DNA from 4 places in the Microbacterium sp. CH-015 genome. Region 1 is predicted to be linked to each of the others. Evidence: predicted binding sites of a transcription regulator. Region 1 holds the regulator's gene; each other region holds the start of a gene.
What was found. Region 1 encodes HrcA, which represses chaperone genes, less so after heat shock. Its sites were predicted from a motif close to TTNGCACTCGNNNNNNNCGAGTGCNAA; they were not measured.
Positions count from the first base shown of each region.

Region 2: groES (co-chaperone GroES) is a predicted target of HrcA. The motif match lies at 2,233-2,259, and genes of this name have one in related genera.
Region 3: ACPYN4_RS08945 (Hsp20/alpha crystallin family protein) is a predicted target of HrcA. The motif match lies at 2,461-2,487, and genes of this name have one in related genera.
Region 4: groL (chaperonin GroEL) is a predicted target of HrcA. The motif match lies at 3,530-3,556, and genes of this name have one in related genera.

Region 1 covers NZ_JBNAFJ010000001.1:986,776-991,780, reverse strand. Annotated here, with positions in the region: gene hemW (radical SAM family heme chaperone HemW) at 1-825, shown strand, start outside; gene ACPYN4_RS04640 (carboxylesterase family protein) at 770-1,483, opposite strand; gene hrcA (heat-inducible transcriptional repressor HrcA) at 1,544-2,581, shown strand; gene dnaJ (molecular chaperone DnaJ) at 2,636-3,745, shown strand; gene ACPYN4_RS04625 (16S rRNA (uracil(1498)-N(3))-methyltransferase) at 3,747-4,484, shown strand; gene ACPYN4_RS04620 (HIT domain-containing protein) at 4,549-4,896, shown strand; gene ACPYN4_RS04615 (PhoH family protein) at 4,958-5,005, shown strand, end outside.
Region 2 covers NZ_JBNAFJ010000001.1:95,106-100,110, forward strand. Annotated here, with positions in the region: gene tsaD (tRNA (adenosine(37)-N6)-threonylcarbamoyltransferase complex transferase subunit TsaD) at 1-458, shown strand, start outside; gene ACPYN4_RS00480 (hypothetical protein) at 455-985, shown strand; gene ACPYN4_RS00485 (class I SAM-dependent methyltransferase) at 997-2,184, opposite strand; gene groES (co-chaperone GroES) at 2,356-2,652, shown strand; gene rarD (EamA family transporter RarD) at 2,786-3,718, shown strand; gene ACPYN4_RS00500 (ABC transporter substrate-binding protein) at 3,883-5,005, shown strand, end outside.
Region 3 covers NZ_JBNAFJ010000004.1:221,890-226,894, reverse strand. Annotated here, with positions in the region: gene ACPYN4_RS08955 (L-serine ammonia-lyase, iron-sulfur-dependent, subunit alpha) at 1-1,045, shown strand, start outside; gene ACPYN4_RS08950 (hypothetical protein) at 1,198-2,241, opposite strand; gene ACPYN4_RS08945 (Hsp20/alpha crystallin family protein) at 2,550-3,005, shown strand; gene ACPYN4_RS08940 (hypothetical protein) at 3,091-3,228, shown strand; gene ACPYN4_RS08935 (GHKL domain-containing protein) at 4,076-4,297, shown strand; gene ACPYN4_RS08930 (DUF2804 domain-containing protein) at 4,357-5,005, shown strand, end outside.
Region 4 covers NZ_JBNAFJ010000007.1:126,240-131,244, forward strand. Annotated here, with positions in the region: partial or broken gene ACPYN4_RS11715 (nitroreductase family protein) at 1-437, opposite strand, end outside; gene msrB (peptide-methionine (R)-S-oxide reductase MsrB) at 464-874, opposite strand; gene ACPYN4_RS11725 (DUF2332 family protein) at 946-1,947, shown strand; gene ACPYN4_RS11730 (DUF3263 domain-containing protein) at 2,039-2,323, shown strand; gene ACPYN4_RS11735 (LytR C-terminal domain-containing protein) at 2,333-2,914, shown strand; gene ACPYN4_RS11740 (cold-shock protein) at 3,058-3,258, shown strand; gene groL (chaperonin GroEL) at 3,593-5,005, shown strand, end outside.

The sequences.
Region 1 (5,005 bases):
ACCGTCACGGCGCCGATGGCGGCCGAACTCGCCGCGGCCGGCGTGACCCGGATGTCGATCGGCATGCAGTCGGCGGTGCCGCACGTCCTCGCCGCGCTCGACCGCACCCACGACCCCGCGGGAGTGGCGACCGCCGTCGCCGCGGCACGGAGCGCGGGGCTCGACGTCAGCGTCGACCTCATCTACGGCGCACCGGGGGAGTCGCTCGAGGACTGGCGCGCATCGGTCGAGACGGCTGTCGCGCTCGCCCCCGACCACGTCTCGGCGTACGCGCTCATCGTGGAGGAGGGCACGAAGCTCGCCCGACAGATCCGCCGCGGAGAGGTGCCCGAACCCGACGACGATCTGCAGGCCGACATGTACGAACTCGTCGATGAGACGCTCGCCGCGGCGGGGTTCGACTGGTACGAGGTGTCGAACTGGGCGCGGACGCCGGCCCAGCGCTCCCGCCACAACCTGGCGTACTGGCGCGGCACCGACTGGTGGGGGTACGGTCCCGGAGCCCACAGCCACGTCGCCGGGCTGCGGTGGTGGAACGTGAAGCATCCGGCCGCGTACGCCCAGCGCCTGGCCGCGGCGCAGTCGCCCGCTGCCGGCCGGGAGCGACCGGATGCCGCCGCCCGACGCCTGGAGGATGTGCTGCTGCGCTCGCGCATCTCCGACGGCCTCGCGGTGTCGGAGCTCGAGGGAGAGGGGCGTCACGCGGTGGCCTCCCTCATCGCCGACGGCCTCGTCGACGGCGCCGCCGCCGTGCGCGGCCGTGTCGTGCTCACCCGTCGCGGGCGCCTGCTCGCCGACGCCGTGGTGCGCGCGCTGACCGCGTGAGCACCACCGCGGTCCTCGCCCCGCGACCTCGCCTCGCGACCTCGCCTCGCGACCTCGCCGACCGGGCCCGTTCCCGCCGAGCGCGCCCCCTGCACGCGCCCCAGAGCGGGCGCACTCGGCGAGAACGGGCGCACTCGGCATCCGAGGGAAACGTGGGGGAAACGGGGGCAGGAACCCACTCAGGAGGTGAGTGCCGTGACGGCACCGGCCCGGGGGAGCGGCACGACAGGCGTAGCCGGGGGTGCCCGACAGCGGACTCGACCCCTCCGAGAGACGGCGACGGGCGTCGATCAGCCCACCTCGAGCGCGCCGCGTGGTACCAGACCATCACCGGCAGACCGCCGTCGGGGACGGTCGCGGGGGACCACACGTTGACGGTCAGCATGTCGTCGCCGGGAATATCGATGGAGCCGAGCAGCTCGCCGAGCGCGCCGTAGTACGGGTCTTGCGGCGCCGTGGGGCCGAACGCGGTGGCATCGCGGACGCCGTCCCACGCGGGCACGTCCTCGGGGAGCGCGAAGCGCCGGTCGCCGAACGGGGGCAGGGCGAAGGGGATGCCCGCGAAGCGGCGGATGTCGCCGGTGCGGGTGCCGCGGACCTCGCCTTTCGCGGTGCGGACGACGGGATCGGATGCGACGTCATTGTGCGTACGGCTCATCGCAGGGGCGGCGCGATAAGATTGGCACTCAGCAACCGTGAGTGCCAACAAGGAGGGCTGATGGTCTCGGAACGCGGACTTCAGGTCCTCCGCGCGATCGTGCAGGACTACGTCGACACGCATGAGCCGGTGGGCAGCAAGGCGATCGTCGAGCGTCATCAGTTCGGCGTGTCGGCGGCGACGATCCGGAACGACATGGCGCTGCTGGAGGACGAGGAGCTCATCGCGGCCCCTCACACGTCGTCGGGGCGCGTCCCGACCGACAAGGGGTACCGCGTCTTCGTCGACCATCTCGCGGAGCTCCGGCCCCTCTCCACGGCCCAGCGCTCGGCGATCTCGTCGTTCCTCGCCGACCCTGTGGACCTGGACGACCTCCTCGTGCGCACGGTCCGGGCGCTGACCCGGCTCACCGGTCAGGTCGCCATCGTGCAGTACCCCTCGTTCGCGCGCGCCAGCGTCTCGCACGTGGAGTTCGTGCACCTCGGCGGCACGCGCGTCGTGGTCATCGTCGTCACCGACACGGGCCGGGTCTCGCAGCGCGTCGCGTTCCTGCAGGCCGAGCTCACCGAGCAGGATGCCGCGGCCATCAAGCACGCCGTGGCGCGCCTGGTCACGGGCAAGCCCGTGGCGGAGGCCGCCTCGGCGATCGCGCAGCTGGCGGCATCCGAACCCTCCGGCGGACCCGTCGACGAGGCCGTGCGCACGGTCGCGCGGATCGTCGGGGAGGAGCTCGACGAGTTCCGCCAGGACCGGCTCGTGATGGCCGGCAGCGCCACCCTCGCGCGACGCGAGGGAGACTTCCGCGGCAGCATCTACCCCCTGCTGGAGGCCATCGAGGAGCAGGTGACGCTGCTCCGGCTCATGGGGGAGATGGTCGCCGACGATCAAGGCCTGGCGGCGAGCATCGGTCGCGAGAACGAGCCGTTCGGGCTGGCGGAGGCATCCGTCGTCACCGGCGACTACGACGCGACCGGATCCCGTGCCCGGGTGGGCGTGCTCGGTCCGACGCGCATGGACTACCCCACCAACCTCGCGGCGGTCCGCGCCGTCGCGCACTACCTGAGCAGGCTGCTCGACGAGGACGACCAGTCCCGCTGAGCGGCAGCCGACAGAACGAACCCCACCGCGCCCGGAAGGGCAGGAAAGGCGATTGTGGCCGACCACTACGAAGTCCTGGGCGTCTCGCGCGATGCGAGCCCCGAGGAGATCAAGAAGGCGTACCGGCGTCTCGCGCGCGAGCTCCACCCGGACGTCAACCCCGGCGAGGACGCATCCGAGCGCTTCAAGCTCGTGACGCACGCGTATGACGTCCTGAGCGACCCCGAGCAGCGCCAGCGCTACGACATGGGCGGCGACGGCTCGCCGTTCGGCGGCGCCGGGGGCGGCTTCGGCGGGTTCGGCGACATCTTCGAGACGTTCTTCGGCGGCGGCGGCGGTCGCGCCGGACGCCCCCGGTCGCGCCGGGAGCGCGGCCAGGACGCGCTCGTGCGCGTCACCCTGGACCTCGGCGACGTCGTGTTCGGCACGCACCGCGACATCGAGGTCGACACCGCCGTGCTGTGCGAGACCTGCCAGGGCTCGTGCTGCCAGCCGGGCACCGGCGAGGCGACATGCGACATCTGCCACGGCTCGGGGCAGGTGCAGCGCACGGTGCGGAGCCTGCTCGGCAACGTCGTGACCTCGCAGCCCTGCACGGCGTGCCAGGGCTACGGCACCACGATCCCGTACCCGTGCGCCGGCTGCCAGGGCCAGGGACGCGTCCGCGCCCGCCGCACGGTCTCGGTCGATATCCCCGGCGGCGTGGAGACCGGCCTGCGGCTGCAGCTGCCCGGCTCCGGCGAGGTCGGCCCCGCGGGCGGCCCCCACGGTGACCTGTACCTCGAGGTGACCGTCGCCGCGCATGAGACCTTCAGCCGCGACGGCGACGACCTGCTCGCGACGCTCGACGTGTCGATGCCCGACGCGATCCTCGGCGCGCACACCACGATCACCTCCCTCGACGGCGACGTCGAGCTGGAGGTGCGCCCCGGGGTGCAGTCGGGCGACGTGCTCACGATCAAGGGACGCGGCATCACGCCGCTGCGCGGTGGCACCCGCGGCGACCTGCGGGTCGCGGTGCAGGTCGTCACGCCGACGCGTCTGGATGCCAAGGAGCGGGCGCTGATCGAGGACTTCGCGAAGAAGACGAAGTCGCCGCCGCCCCGGCTCGCCCAGTTCCATCAGGGCATGTTCTCGAAGCTGCGCGACCGCTTCCGGGGCTGACATGGCGCTGCACTTCCTCGTCGACGACGTTCCCCTCGATGCGCCGGTGGGCGCGGAGATCGTCATCACCGGCGCCGAAGCGCACCACGCGGCCGCCGTCCGGCGGGTGCGGGTCGGCGAGGAGGTCACCGTCGGCGACGGCCGCGGACTGTGGCTGGAGGCGGTCGTGACCGACGTCGCGCCCAAGCGCGTGGTCGCCGCCGTGACGGCGCGGACCAGCCATCCCGCCGCCGCACCCCGCCTCGTCCTCGTGCAGGCCCTCGCCAAGGGCGACCGCGACGAACTCGCGATCCAAGCGGCGACCGAGCTCGGCGTCGACGAGATCGTGCCGTGGCAGGCCGCGCGCAGCGTCTCGCGGTGGGATCAGGCGAAGGCCGCGAAGGGCGTCGCCCGCTGGCAGACGATCGTCCGCGAGGCGGCGAAGCAGGCGCACCGCGCCTGGGTGCCCGTCGTCTCCGCGCCCTTCTCCACCGCGCAGCTGGCCGCACGCGCTGCGAGTCGGATGCTGGTGCTGGAGCCCACGGCATCCGTCCCACTGTCGGGAGTCGCCCTCGCCCCCGATGACGCGCGCGATCTCGTGCTGGTCGTCGGCCCCGAGGGCGGGATCGCGCCGGAAGAGCTCGTGGCCCTGGCGGATGCCGGAGCCACCGCCGCGCGCCTGGGGACGACCGTGCTGCGCACCTCGACCGCCGGCCCCGCCGCCCTCGCCGTCCTCAACGCCCGCCTCGGGCGCTGGTGAGGCGAGCCCCGCAGCGCGGGCAGCGCCCCGGCCTGCGGCGTCGGGCGCTGGCTAGACTCGGGGTATGAGCGAACCGTCGATCTTCACGCGCATCCTGCAGGGCGAGATCCCCGCGGAGATCATCGCCGAGACCGAGAACGCCTTCGCGATCCGCGACATCGCCCCGCAGGCGCCGGTGCACCTGCTCGTGATCCCGAAGTCGCAGGAGTACCGAAACGTCGTCGAGCTCGCCGCTGGCGACCCCGCCCTGCTGACCGAGCTGATCGGCTTGGCGAACACCCTGGCCGCCGAGCACGCCGACGGTGACTTCCGCCTCGTCTTCAATACCGGCGCCGGGGCCGGGCAGACCGTGTTCCACGTGCACGCGCACGTCCTCGCCGGCGGGCTGGCCGAAGGGAGCCTCGGTGGCTGACGACGCATCCGGGTCGCCGGCCGAGCCGGTCACCGAGCACCTCTACGCCGATGGCGTCGCCATGGTGCAGCTGCTCGGCCCGCAGGACCGGCTGCTGCGCGTCGTCGAG
Region 2 (5,005 bases), 890 kb from region 1:
TCTCGTTCTCGGGGCTGAAGACCGCCGTCGCGCGCTGGGTCGAGCAGTCCTCGCTCACCCCGAGCGAGGGGGCGGGCGAGGCATCGCCGGAGACGGGCCCGGGCGCGCCAGGTGGCCCCAGCGCCGCCGACGTCGCCGCATCGTTCCGCGAGGCGGTCGTCGATGTTCTGGTGACGAAGGCGCTGGATGCCTGTGCCCGCCACGGCGTGCCACGACTGCTCTTGGGTGGTGGCGTCGTCGCCAATCGTCGTCTGCGCGAGGTCGCGCTCGAACGCGCCGCGGCCGCGGGCGTCACCGTGCGCATTCCGCCGCTCAGCCTCTGCACGGACAACGGCGCGATGATCGCCGCGCTCGCCGCCCAGCTCATCTCGACAGGACGCCGACCGTCGACCCTCGCCTTCGGGGCGGATTCGACGCTGCCCGTGACGGAGATCCAGATCTCCGAGGAGGCCCCGTGAGCGACCCTCGAGACCAAGACCGAAACGTCGCCGAACCCTCTGCGTCAGCGCCCGCGCCCGGTGCCAACGCGTCAGCCGAGTACCCGACCGCGCCGGCACCCGCGCCTGGAGCATCGCCCTCCCTCCCGCTCGGTGCGCCTTCGGACGATGTCACCGTCGCCGCATCGGCGGCGCTCCCGGGCGAGCACCGCGGCGGCTTCCAGCGCGAGTTGACAGCGCCCGTCCCGATCACGGCGACGGTCCACACAGAGTTCGCGTGGGCCGAGCCCCCGGCGCCTGCTCCCGCACCGACGCACCTCGGTTCGTGGGCACTGACGTTCGCCGTCGTGGGCCTCGCCGTGTCGTTCCTCGTCGGGTGGGGTTTCCTCATCGGCCTCGTGGGCCTGGTGCTCGCGATCCTGGCTCTCCGACGGCCGTGGGAGTCGCGGTCGATCGCGGTGTGGGCGCTGTGCCTGAGCGCTCTCTCGCTCGTCTACAGCGCCGGCTGGCTGTGGTGGGCGTCGACGCAGGGCCCGCTGTTCGGCTGAACGCCTGCCCGCTACACCCGGTCGGCGAGCAGTGTCGTGCGCGTGTTCCCGATGCGGGTGACGAACAGCGTCGCCGACTCCGCTCCGGAGAGCTTCAGCTTCGTCCGCAGGACGGCGGGGTCGAGGTCGACCCCGCGCTTCTTGATCTCGAGGGTCCCGATCCCGCGGTCACGGAGCGCCCGGCCCAGCGCCTTGACATCGTTGGGCAGCTGCTCGCGCACGCGGAAGCTGTGCACGAACGGGCTGGATGCCGGGGCATCCGACGTCAGGTACGCGATGCGCTGATCGAGCATCCCGGCGCCGATCGTGCGGGCGACCTCGCCGATGAGCCGCGCCCGGATGACGGCGCCCTCGGGTTCGTGCAGGTATGCGCCGAGGCCACGCACGGGCGCGTCGGGCGCATCGCCGGATGCCACGAGCTCCGCCGCCTGCCCGCCGCGGATGACGAGGGCCGCCCGTCGCACGCCGGGGCGCGCGAGGATGCCGGTCCACACGACGAGTTCGATCGTCGACCCGTCGACCGAGATCCACTGCGCCTCGGCGTCGTCGGGGATGAGCGAGCGGTCGAAGGCGGGCCCGAGCTTGATCCCGGCCGGCAGGCGCGCCGACAGGCCGAACACCCAGTCGAGCGGGGGTGACCAGTCGCCCGCACCGACCCGGGTCGTCTCGCCGTGGCCCGCGGTCCGCCGCGCGGGGTCGACCCACACGGCGTCGATCCCGGTGAGGTCGACGTCCTCGGCGCGGCCGCTGCGCACGGAGACGCTGTCCCCGAACGGTGCGAGGTTGTAGGCCGCGAGCGCCGCCGTGATCTCGTCGGCGTCGACAGCGAGCACGTCGAGTCCGATCCCGGCGAGCGCGAGCGCGTCGCCGCCGATCCCGCACCCGAGGTCGGCGACCCGGGTGATGCCGGCATCGCGGAAACGCCCGGCGTGGCGCGCCCCGACCTCGAGGCGGGTCGCCTGTTCGAGGCCGGCGCGGGTGAACAGCATGCGGTCGGCGAACGCCCCGAACTTCTGCCGCGCGCGGGTGCGCAGGCGTGCCTGGCCGACGACCGCCGAGACCAGCTGCGGGGAGTGACCGGCGGCGCGCAGGCATGAGACGGCGGATGCCACGGCATCCGTCGAATCGATCGCAGAGGCCTCGTCGACGAGTCGCAGCCCCTCGGGGGTGAGGAGGGCATCGAGTTCGGCGCGGTCCATGGAGCCAGCCTGCCACGGCCCGACGAATGACGCCGCACGTCACGCGAACTGGCACTCGCGTTGCACGAGTGCCAACCGCGCCCTAGACTTGCGTTAGCACTCCACCCTCGTGGGTGCTAACGAGTCTTTCAGTGACAAACGGCAGTACGCCCCGCAAGAAAGAGGTAGACCGTGTCGGTTTCCATCAAGCCGCTCGAGGACCGCATCGTCATCAAGCAGGTCGAGGCTGAGCAGGTCACGTCCAGTGGCCTCGTCATCCCCGACACCGCCAAGGAGAAGCCCCAGGAGGGCGAGGTCGTGGCGGTCGGCCCCGGCCGCATCGACGACAACGGCAACCGCGTGCCGCTCGACGTCGCCGTCGGCGACCGGGTGCTCTACAGCAAGTACGGCGGCACCGAGGTGAAGTTCGGCAGTGACGAGTACCTCGTCCTGTCGGCGCGCGACGTCCTGGCGGTCGTCGTCCGCTGAGCGAACGTCTCGCGAAGGCCCCTGGAGTTCTCCCAGGGGCCTTCGTCGTGCTGGCAGAAGATGAGCGAGGAACGGCAGGATGCCGCGGCCGTCGCGGCCCGCAACGAGTCATGACCGTTCTAGGCTTTGTCCCATGACACCCGACGAGACCGCCCGTGAGGAGCGCCTCGGCGGGATCTACGCCTTCGCCGCCTACTTCCTCTGGGGCTTCATGCCCCTCTACTTCCTGCTGCTCGCGCCGATCGGGCCGTGGGAGATCGTCGTCTGGCGCATCCTGTTCTCACTGCTGTTCTGCGCCATCCTGCTGACCGTCACCCGCACCTGGGGCAAGCTCCTCGCGATCCTCCGGGACAAGCGGCTGGTGTTCTGGACGATCATCGCGGGCCTGCTGATCTACGTGAACTGGCAGGTCTTCCTCATCGGCATCCTCACCGGGCACGTCATCGAGGGCAGCCTCGGCTACTTCATCAACCCCATCGTCACGGTGCTGCTGGGTGTCCTCGTGCTCGGCGAGAAGCTGCGCACCGCGCAGTGGGTCGCGATCGGGTTCGCGGCGCTCGCGGTCATCGTCATCATCGTCGCCTACGGGTCCTTCCCGTGGATCGCCCTGACCCTCGCGGCGAGCTTCGGCACCTACGGGCTGGTGAAGAAGCAGATCGGCCCCCGCGTCGACGCGATCAGCGGGCTGACCCTGGAGTCGCTGTGGCTCACCCCGATCGCGATCATCCAGCTCGTCGTCGTCGGCGCGACGACCGGCCTCGTCTGGGGCACGCAGGGCGCGTGGCACACCGCCCTCGTCCCGCTCGCGGGGGTCATCACCGCCGTGCCGCTGCTGCTGTTCGCGGCCGGCGCGCGGCGCGCGCCCCTCACCGTCATCGGCCTGCTGCAGTTCGTCGCCCCGATCCTGCAGTTCATCACTGGCGCGTGGATCATGCAGGAGCCCATGCCGCTGGAGCGCTGGATCGGGTTCGGGCTGGTGTGGATCGCCCTCATCGTGCTGAGCGCCGACTCGCTGATCTCGGCGCGGCGCACGCGCGCGGCATCCGACGTCGCCGATCTCGTCTGAGCCGGCCGGGAGCCCGCCGCGCGGCGGCGAGAGCCGTTATCGCACCGTGATCGTTTGGTTTCACACCGTTAACGGAACGCAACAATCCGGAAGCCGTTCCCCGCATAGGTTTGACCCACTGGGGCGCTCCCGAGCACCCCGCGTCACAGATAACAAGGAGCAACATGGGCGTTTTCACCCGTTCTCGCACCGCCAAAGTCCTGGGCGGCATCGCCTTGGTCAGCGCCGGTATGCTCGCGCTCTCCGGCTGTACCGGAAACGCGAGCACCAACCCCACGGAGTCCGCTGCCGCGGGCTTCGACTTCCCGATCGACTGCGACGCGGCCGAGCCCGCGGCGTACACGCCGACGTTCAACTCGACGTCGACCGGTCCCGGCACGGACCTCACGTACAAGATCGGCACGGCACTGCCCGTCACCGGCAACCTCGCCTTCCTTGGCCCGCCCGAGATCTCGGCGACCGATTTCGCCGCCAGCGAGGTCAACGCCGCCGCCAAGGGCGTCACGATCGACCTGATCCAGGGCGACTCCGGCGACACCGACAACAAGGCGTACGAGACCGAGATTCCGCGTCTGCTGGGCGAGGGCGCAACCGCGATCATCGGCGCAGCCTCCTCCGGCACCTCGCTGCAGTTCATCGACCAGGTCATCGCCGCGAACGCCATCCAGTTCTCGCCGGCGAACACCTCGGCCGCCTTCACGGGCTACGAGGACAACGGCCTCTACTGGCGCACCGCTCCCTCGGACGTGCTCCAGGGCGAGGTGCTCGGCAACCTGATCGCCGGCGACGGCAACGAGACCCTCGGCATGATCGTGCTCAACGACTCGTACGGCACCGGCCTTGCCTGCTTCACGAAGAAGGCGTTCGAGGCCGCGGGCGGCAACGTCGTCGCCGCGTCGCTGTACAACACGGGTGACACGAACTTCTCGGCGCAGGTCGAGGATGTCCTGGCTGCGAAGCCGGACGCGATCGCACTGATCACGTTCGAAGAGGTCAAGACGATCATCCCGGAGCTCGTGGGAGCGGACTTCCCCGCCGACAAGATGTACTTCGTCGACGGCAACCTGTCCAACTTCGGCGACGAGTTCGAGGACGGCACGCTGACGGGCGCTCAGGGCACCTACCCGGCGGTCGACCCCGACACCATCGCGACGTTCCGTGACTCGCTGCAGGCGTACTGGACGGGCAAGGGCAACGAGGCGCTCAAGGACTTCACCTACGCGCCGGAGTCGTACGACGCCGTGATCCTGCTCGCGCTCGCCGCGCTGGAGGCGGGCTCGACCGCCG
Region 3 (5,005 bases), on a different contig from region 1:
CGGCGGCTTCATCCGGCGGGAGGGCGAGGACGCGGCGGTGGCCGCGGCATCCGCCCCGTTCCCCTTCGCCACGGCGGCGCAGCTGCTCGACGTGTGCGACGAGCACGGCCTCACGATCGCGGAGGTCGCGCGGTGCAACGAGGAGGCGCTGCGCCCAGAGGTCGAGGTCGCCGTCGGGCTCGACGCGATCTGGGACGCGATGGCCGCCTGCGTCGACGCGGGCCTTCACGCCGACGGCGTGCTCCCCGGGATGCTGAAGGTGAAGCGGCGGGCCGGCGCGATCCGCGCGCAGCTCGACGCGGCCTCGGCCGGCGGCGGACGTGAGCTGCCGGGGGAGTGGCTGGGGGCGTTCGCGCTCGCCGTCAACGAGGAGAACGCCGCGGGTGGTCGCGTCGTGACCGCGCCGACCAACGGCGCCGCCGGCATCCTGCCCGCCGTCGCGATGTACTGGTGGCGCTTCCTCGCCGACTCCGGCCTCGGCGCCGAGAACGCCGTCACGCCGTACGGCGAGCTGGTGGGCTCGGCGCTGCTCGGCATGCACGCGCGGAGCGCGGACGACGGCCAGGACGCCCTGGCCGCGGCATCCGTCGCAGAGGCGAATCGTCGCCGCGGCATCCGCCGGTTCCTGCTGACGGCGACGGCGCTCGGGTCGCTGTTCAAGGCGAACGCATCGATCTCGGGGGCCGAAGGCGGCTGCCAGGCCGAGGTCGGGTCGGCCTGCGCGATGGCGGCGGGCGGACTCACGGCCGTCATGGGCGGCACCAACCGGCAGATCGAGAACGCCGCCGAGATCGCGATGGAGCACCACCTGGGCCTCACGTGCGACCCCGTCGGCGGGCTGGTGCAGATCCCCTGCATCGAGCGCAACGCGATCGCGGCCTCGACCGCGGTCACCGCCGCGCGGCTCGCACTGCGGGGCGACGGCAGCCACTACGTGCCGCTCGACGCGGTGGTCGAGACGATGCGTCAGACCGGGATCGACATGTCCACGAAGTACAAGGAGACCAGCGAGGGCGGTCTCGCGGTCAACGTCGTGGAGTGCTGACTCGGCGCGGCCCGCGGGATGCGGCGTGCGCCTGTTCAGGTGGCGCGTGCCGCGGGAATGCGCCCGTGATTTCCGCGGCGAGCGCCACCTGAACCGCGTCAGGAGCGGCATCCGCTGAAACCTTGTCAGGGGTGCCATCCGCTGAAACCGCGTCAGGGGCGCCACCCGCGTCGGATCAGCGCCTGACGCACGAGGGCGATATCGCGCCCCCGGCTCGGCCGGATGTGCCTGGCGGTGAGCCGGACGAGCTCCCAGTCCACCGTCGCGTAGGCGGCCTGTTTGTCGATGTCGCGGTCCCACTGTCGGCGCGTGACGCGGTGGTGATCGCCCTCGATCTCGACGGCCACGCGATACTCCGGAAAGGCTCCGTCGGTGATACCGAGAAGGATGCCGCGGTGGTTGCGCACTTCGTGGTCGAGCACCGGGTCGGGCAGGTCGGAGTCCCGCAGGTTCTCGCGCCAGTCGGTTTCGAGCAGCGACATGCTGTGCTCCGTGATGCGCGGCAGCGCCGTCCGCAGTCTCTCGGCGCCCTGGCGCCGCCCGGCCTCGATCGCCGCGCGGAGTTGCGCGGGCGTCGCCAGCTGCAGCTCCGGGCGCCGTCGGCCGCGGTCGTCGCGAGGGATGCGCGCGATCGCGTCGCCGAGTTTCACGAGGTCGCGCACGTCGAGGTCACGGCCGAGCAATGCCCAGGTTGTTGCGGGCGTGGCCACGCGCAGACCGGACGCGATCGTGGTGAACGCAAGTCCCGGCTGGACCTTCACCGATCGGATGCCGGGGCGCCGCAGCGCCCGGTGCGGCGCGAACACCGCGACCTGAAGGTCATCGGCAGCGGCGGCGAGGGCATCGAGGAAGGGGAGGTCGAGGGCGGCGAGCGCCGTCGTTCCGATGTAGAACGCGTGGTCGGGGAGGATCAAGCTGTGCGCGCGGGCGCGAGCGAGGATCTCTGCGCGGGCGATGTCGTCAGGGGGCATCGTGGAAGAGCCCGGTCCCTCGCCCCGCGACGCCTCGCCCCGCGTAGCCCCGACCCGCGGAGCTTCGCCCTGCGGGGCATCGAGTCGTCGGGCGCGCACGCCGCGGAACGGGCGCTCGAGATCCGCGGCGCGCAGTCGGCCCTCTGTCGCTCCGGCGGGCCGCCGCTGGCCGGCGAGGAACACGTCGCCGAGGCCGGCGGGGAGGGGTGCGGGTGGGCGCGGCATCCTGCCACCTTGGCGCGTTGCGGCCGCGCGTGGGCGCTGGATCGGTCGTTCTGTGGATGACTCCGCGAATCGGGTGATTGGGGAGAGACCGGTGCGTGGTTCAGGTGACGCGTGCCGCGGAAACACCCCCGCGATTTCCGCGATAAGCGCCACCTGAAATCGCCCCGCCCCGAACCCGAAATTACCCCCGCCACACCCCCGTTCGCCGCCCGCGAACGGTTGGCACTCTCGCCCCGAGAGTGCTAATCTGAAGCTACTTGAGTCGACAAGGCTCAACTTCAGACCAGACAGAGATAAAGGAGAGAAAAATGGCCACGTATGACCCGTTCCGTGACCTCGACCGCCTCGCGTCGAGCCTCTTCGACACGCGCCGCGGCCCGCGCCGCATGCCGATGGACCTCTACCGCGACGGCGACCACTACGTGCTCAGCGCCGACCTGCCGGGCATCGACCCGGGCTCGGTCGACATCGACGTGGACGGCCAGCTGCTGACGATCCGCGCCGAGCGCACCCTCAGCGAGGGCGAGGGCGTCAAGTGGATCACGCGCGAGCGTGAGACCGCGAGCTTCCTCCGCCAGCTGAACCTCGGGCAGGGCATCGACACCGACGGCATCGCCGCGACCTACAGCAACGGCGTGCTGACGGTCACGATCCCGGTGAGCGAGAAGGCCAAGCCCCGCAAGGTGCAGGTGGTGGCGGATGCCGGTGCCCCGACCATCCAGGCCCACGAGAGCGCCCAGGAGCCGCGGCCCGTCGAGCAGTGAGCCGCCGGCGCAGCCGAGAGCTACCCCGGCGAAAGCCACCGGAGAACCGCCCCGAGTCCACCCGGACTCGGGGCGGTTCTCGTGTGTGCGGGACCCGTCCACCATCGAGGGCAGCGACTGCCGCATTCGCGGCGGTGGGCGTCTGCCGATCAGCCGGCCCCGCAAGCGCGAGTTCCTCGCGGCGCTGGCGGAGCACATCGGCTCGCGCGGCATCACGGCGTGAACGACGTCGAAGGCCCCGTCCTCGCCGAGATTCCCCGCTACCTCACCGCAATCGCCGAGTGGGGCGCGTGCGTCGTGTACATCGCGATCTCGCGCCGGCGGTTCGGCGCCGCGCCGACCGCGCTCATCGCCGCGCTGGGGCTCGCGGCGCTGCTGGCCGTGCAGCTGTGGGCCGGCACGCTGTCCATCGGGTGGTGGATCCCCGGCATGCTCGTCGCGGCGGCGACGATGTTCGCGCTGATCCACGCCGGCATCGACGCGACGGCACGCGGGTCCGGCTTCATCGCGGCGCGCGCGTTCGTGCTCGCCGAGCTCGCCGCGTCGGGGCTGTGGCAGATCGACCGGTTCTACTCGCAGCAGCTCGACCCATACCTCCAGCCGATGGGTGCACTCGTGGTCTACGGGCTCATCTTCGGCGTCGTGGCGCTGGGCGAGCACCGGCAGTTCTCCCGGCAGGAGCGGTTCGACGTCGGCGGCGCGCAACTGGTGGGCTCCGTCGCGATCGCGGTCGCCACCTTCGGCATCTCCAACCTCAGCTTCGTGAGCATCGACACGCCCTTCAGCGGCCGGTTCGGCGCGGAGATCCTCTACATCCGCACGCTCGTCGACCTCTCCGGGTTCATCGCGCTGCACGTCCAGTTGCGCGTGCACAACGAGGCCGTCGCGCGGCGGGATGCCGAGGCGATGTCGCAGCTGCTGCGCAGTCAGCACGACCAGTACGAGATCACGCGACGCTCGATCGACGAGGTCAACCGCAAGCATCACGACATGAAGCACCACCTCGACGCGATCCGCTGCGAGCAGGACCCTTCCACGCGCGCCCGGTCTTCGCCCACGACGACTTCACGATGGTGCGCGTGGAGAACACCTTCGATGGCGTCGTGCTGCGCGATGGCGACCGCATCGTCACGCGGCAGCGCGAGCGCGGTCACGGGTACGGGCTGCGCAACATCGAGACGGCGGCGCTGGCGTACAACGGCACCGTGTCGGTGAGCGCCGACGACCGGTGGTTCTCGCTGCGGGTGCTGTTCCCGCAGCAGGAAACGGAGACCGCCTCGGCATCCGCCTAGCTGACGGATAGAATCGGCGCACCAGCACTCCCCGTCACGGACCGTCAGCAAGGATGCCGATGACCGACCCCTCCGCTGCGCCCAGCCCGCGGCCGGCGGGCACGCAGCCCGCCGCACCGCACGAGACCGAGCTGACCACTCCGGTCTCGCTCACCCTGCCCAGCGGTCGGCTCAACCCGGCATCCATCGGCTTCGCGCGCTCGCCGCTGGTCGACACATCGGGCATCGGGGGACGGCACGGCTGGGGGCGCAACAAGCGCTGGGAGTACTGGAACGTCATGACGCCCGCGCACATCGTCGCGCTGACGGTGTCGTCGCTGGACTATGCCGCGGTGCACGAGGTGTGGATCTTCGACCGGGCGACCGCGCAGACGTGGGGGCGCAGCGCGACGGTGATCCCGGTGCGCGACGTGGCGCTTCCCGGCACCCTGGCCGGCGGCATCGCGATCGCCCGCGCGAAGGACCTCGCCGTGACCGTCACCCCCGCCGACGGCGGGCAGGTGTGGCGTCTGCACGCGGAGATCCCCGGGGCGGCGTTCGACATCACTGTGGCCCGCCCCGCCGACCACGACTGCCTCGCGGTGGTCGTGCCGTGGTCGCCGCGGCTGTTCCAGTACACCGTGAAGGACGTCGCGCTGCCGGCATCCGGCACTCTCACGCTGGACGGCATCCGCCACGAGGTCCCCGCCGGATCGTGGGCGGTGCTGG
Region 4 (5,005 bases), on a different contig from region 1:
ACATAGAGCCAGCCCAGCAGCTCCTCGTTCTCGGACAGTCCGTGCGCCTTGGCCACGGCCTTGCTGCGCGTGTAGTGGCCGGTGCGCCACAGGACGCCCCAGCCGGCCTCATCGAGCAGCAGGCTCAGCATGTGCGCGACGCCGGAGGCGACGGCCTGCTGCTCCCAGCGCGGCACCTTGTCGCTCTTGCGGTAGCTGGCGACCACCGCGATCAGCAGCGGCGCGCGCAGCGGCTTCGACGACGGCGTGCTGTCGCCCTCCGCCTTCGCGATCGCCGCGCCCAGCACGCGCCGGTCGTCGCCGCGCAGCTCGATGATGCGCCAGGGGCGCAGCGACGAGTGGTCGGCGACGCGTCCGGCTGCCGACACGAGGGTGAGCACCTCGGCGCGGGTGGGCGCGGCATCCGTCACCTTCGACCACGAACGCCGGGCGCGCACCGCCTCGAGCACGGGGCGGCCGTCGGTCACGATGCCGGCTCTTCCGGGGCGAACGACAGCGACAGCGAGTTCATGCAGTAGCGGTCGCCGGTGGGCGTGCCGAACCCGTCGGGGAAGACGTGGCCGAGGTGCGACCCGCAGTTCGCGCAGCGCACCTCCGTGCGCACCATGCCGTGGCTGGTGTCTTCGATGAGCTCGACGGCCTCGGGGCGCACCGACTCGTAGAAGCTCGGCCACCCGCAGTGCGAGTCGAACTTCGTGCCGCTGCGGAAGAGCTCCGCCCCGCACGCGGCGCAGGTGTACAGGCCGGCGCGGTGCTCATCGAGCAGCTCGCCGGTCCAGGCGCGCTCGGTGCCGGCCTGGCGCAGCACGGCGTACTGCTCCGGGCTCAGCTCCGCCCGCCACTGCTCGTCGGTCTTGTTCACGCGGTAGGTCATGGTGACTCCTCACTCCCTTCCATTCAACCCGACGCGAGCGGCCGATGTTCCGCGCGCACCAGAATGGTCGAATGGATGCCGACACCGCCGCCGTCGCAGAGCGTTTCGGTCGCTTCGCGCGGGACGAAGCCCCCGGCCGGTCGGAGCGATACGCGCTGTGGGCGGCCGGGGTCGCCGCCGACCCCGCCGTGCAGCGGGTGCTCGCGCGCATCCCGGCCCGGCACCGGCAGCCGCCGCTCGTCTTCGCCGTCGCCCGGCTGCTCGGGTCAGGGGAGCCGCCCTACCCGCAGTGGCGGGAGTGGGTGCTCGCGCATGCCGATGCCCTCGTCGCGGAGTGCGCCAGCCGTTCGCTGCAGACCAACGAACCGCTCCGCTGCGCCGCGCTGCTGCCCGCGCTTGCGCTCATCGACGGTCCCCTCGCGTTGCTGGAGATCGGGGCGAGCGCGGGCCTCTGCCTCTATCCCGACCGCTACTCCTACCGCTACCGCGGCCCGGCCGGAGAGATCGCCCTCGACCCGCCGGACGGGCCGTCTCTGGTCGTCCTGGAGTGCGAGGTGCGGGGTGAGCGGATGCCGCGGGTCGCCCGACCCGAGATCGTCTGGCGTGCGGGCATCGACCTCGCCCCGCTCGACCCCGCGGCCGCGGCGACCGAGGCATGGCTCACCGGCCTCGTCTGGCCGGGGGAGGAGGGCCGCCGCGAGCGCGTCGGCGCGGCCCTGCGCATCGCGGCCGCCGACCCTCCGACGCTGCACGCCGGGGACGGTGCGGCGCTCCTGGCGGAGGTCGCGGCATCCGCCCCGCCGGACGCGACCCTCGTCGTGCAGACTCCGGGTGTGCTCGCCCACATCCCGTGGGCCGGCCGCCACGAGCTGATCGCGGACATCCGCGCCGTCGCCGGCGGCAGGGCGCGGTGGATCACGCTGGATCACCCGACTCTGCACGAGGGCTGGGCGCACCCGATCGACGCGGACGCGTGGCCCGACGGCTTCGCCCTGGCGCTCGACGGCGAGGTGCTCGCCGCCGCCGACCCGCTCGGCGGGTGGATCGCGCCGGGGGAGCCCGGAGTCGCCTGAGCTGCCCGGCGTCGTCTGCCGCCCGGCGTCGTCTGAGGGGCACGCGGAGTGGCGCGCGGGCGGGACGCCGGTGCGGAGTTAGCGTGGGCAGGTGCCCCTCTCCGACCGCGATCTGACGCTCCTCCGCTTCGAGTCGCGCTGGAGCGGAACGGCGACGCCGGGAGCCAAGGAGGAGGCGGTGCGCACCGAGCTCGGCCTCACCCCGGCGCGGTACTACCAGCTGCTCGGACGCGTCATCGACGCGCCGGATGCCGCGGCCCACGACGCCATGCTCGTCCATCGCCTGCGCCGCCTGCGCGACGCCCGGGAGCGCGAGCGCGCCGACCGCGCGGCCGGCCCGGCCGTGCACACGGTCCACACCGGCACCGGCCGGTAGCATTCTCTGGTGCCGAAAACCCCGCCGCAGAAAGACCGCTTCGACGATCTGCCCGTATCCGGCGACGCGGCTGCCCGTATCGGCGCGCATCGCGCCGAGAACCCGCGCATGCGCGGCGGGATCGTGCTGCTGTGGTCGGTGCTCGCGACCATCGCGCTCGTCGCGATCGGCGTCTTCGGCACCCTCATCGCCACCGGCCGGGTGACGCTCTTCCCCGCGCCCTCGCCGACCGCCACGGGCGCCGTCACCGCCGAGCCGGTGCTCGACACCGCCTACAAGGTGACGGTGCTCAACGCCACCTCGCAGTCGGGACTGGCCGGCGCCATGGCCGACGAGCTCGTGGCCGCCGGCTGGGCCGCCGACGATGTCACCGCCGGCGAGGCGGGCAGTGAGTTCGCCACCACGACGGTGTTCTACTCCGACGTCGCCGACGAGGGCGCCGCGCGCGGACTCGCGCAGGCGATCGGCGGCGCGGCGGTCGAACTCAGCGACGCCTACGCGGGCCTCGCGGGCGACGAATCGGTCAAGCAGCTGGTCGTCGTCATCGGCACCGACCGGACGGATGCCGGGGCCGCCACGACCGCGCCCTGACAGGCTCGCGCCCGCGCGCCGGCGGGGCGTGTTTCGCGCGTGTGAACTCTTGGATGCGGCCGTGTCAACAGTTGCCGTATCGGCGGTTTCGCGGCATCCGCGATGCATAGCATGGCGGAGTTCCACAGCATCAGGAGACACGCATGACCCAGGGCACCGTCAAATGGTTCAACGCCGAGAAGGGGTTCGGCTTCATCACCGTCACCGACGGCCAGGACGTCTTCGTCCACTACTCGAACATCGACATGTCGGGATTCCGCGTGCTCGAGGAGGGCCAGACGGTGGAGTTCACCGTCGGCGCCGGCCAGAAGGGCCCGCAGGCCGAGTCGGTGCGCGTCGTCTGATCCGCGCCGCCGCGGCGCCCGCGGCAGCGGCGCCAGCGCCAGCATCCTGGCCTCCGCCCGGCGCAACGCGCCCCTGACCACCGAGAGAACAACGGGCCGCCGAGGGAACGGGTAATGCCCGTTCTCTCGGCGCGCAGTTGTTCTCTCGCGGTTGGGGGAGGGACGCCGGGCGGCTACCGGGAGGGTGGGTGGCGGATGCCGAGGGTGAGACGGGCGGATCCGGGGGTGGATGCCGTGGCTTGCACTCGTCATGCCAGAGTGCCAGAATGAGTTAGCACTCGCTCCTCGCGAGTGCTAAAGACTCATCCTCACGTCCGGGAGGGACGACACACTTATGGCAAAGATCATCGCTTTCGACGAGGAGGCCCGCCGTGGCCTCGAGCGCGGCCTGAACATCCTGGCCGACGCCGTCAAGGTGACCCTGGGCCCCCGCGGTCGCAATGTCGTGCTCGAGAAGAAGTGGGGCGCCCCCACGATCACGAACGACGGCGTCTCGATCGCCAAGGAGATCGAGCTCGACGACCCGTACGAGAAGATCGGCGCGGAGCTCGTCAAGGAGGTCGCCAAGAAGACCGACGACGTCGCCGGTGACGGCACCACGACCGCCACGGTCCTGGCTCAGGCGCTGGTGCGCGAGGGCCTGCGCAACGTCGCGGCCGGCGCCGACCCCATCTCGCTGAAGAAGGGCATCGAGAAGGCCGTCAAGGCTCTCTCCGACGAGCTGCTCGCCTCCGCCAAGGAGGTCGAGACCAAGGAGGAGATCGCCGCCACGGCATCCATCTCCGCCGCCGACACCGAGATCGGCGAGCTCATCGCCGAGGCGATCGACAAGGTCGGCAAGGAGGGTGTGGTCACCGTCGAGGAGTCGCAGACCTTCGGCACCGAGCTCGAGCTCACCGAGGGCATGCGCTTCGACAAGGGCTACATCAACCCGTACTTCGTCACGGACCCGGAGCGCCAGGAGGCGGTCTTCGAGGACCCGTACATCCTCATCGCGAACCAGAAGATCGGCAACATCAAGGACCTGCTGCCGATCGTCGACAAGGTGATCCAGGACGGCAAGGAGCTCGTCATCATCGCCGAGGACGTCGAGGGCGAGGCCCTGGCGACCCTGGTGCTCAACAAGATCCGCGGCATCTTCAAGTCGGTCGCCGTCAAGGCCCCCGGCTTCGGCGACCGTCGCAAGGCGCAGCTGCAGGACATCGCGATCCTCACCGGCGGCCAGGTCATCACCGAGGAGGTCGGTCTCAAGCTCGAGAACGCCACCCTCGACCTGCTCGGCAAGGCCCGCAAGGTCATCGTCACCAAGGATGAGACCACGATCGTCGAGGGCGCCGGTGAGGCGTCGCAGATCGAGGGCCGCGTGACCCAGATCAAGCGCGAGATCGAGAACACCGACAGCGACTACGACCGCGAGAAGCTGCAGGAGCGCCTCGCGAAGCTCGCCGGCGGCGTGGCCGTCATCAAGGCGGGTGCGGCGACCGAGGTCGAGCTCAAGGAGCGCAAGCACCGCATCGAGGACGCCGTCCGCAACGCGAAGGCGGCCGTCGAGGAGGGCATCGTCCCCGGTGGTGGCGTCGCGCTCATCCAGGCCGGCAAGAAGGCGTTCGACAGCCTCGAGCTCGTCGGTGACGAGGCGACCGGCGCGAACATCGTCAAGGTCGCCATCGAGGCCCCGCTCAAGCAGATCGCCCTCAACGCGGGCCTGGAGCCCGGCGTCGTCGCGAACAAGGTCTCGGAGCTGCCC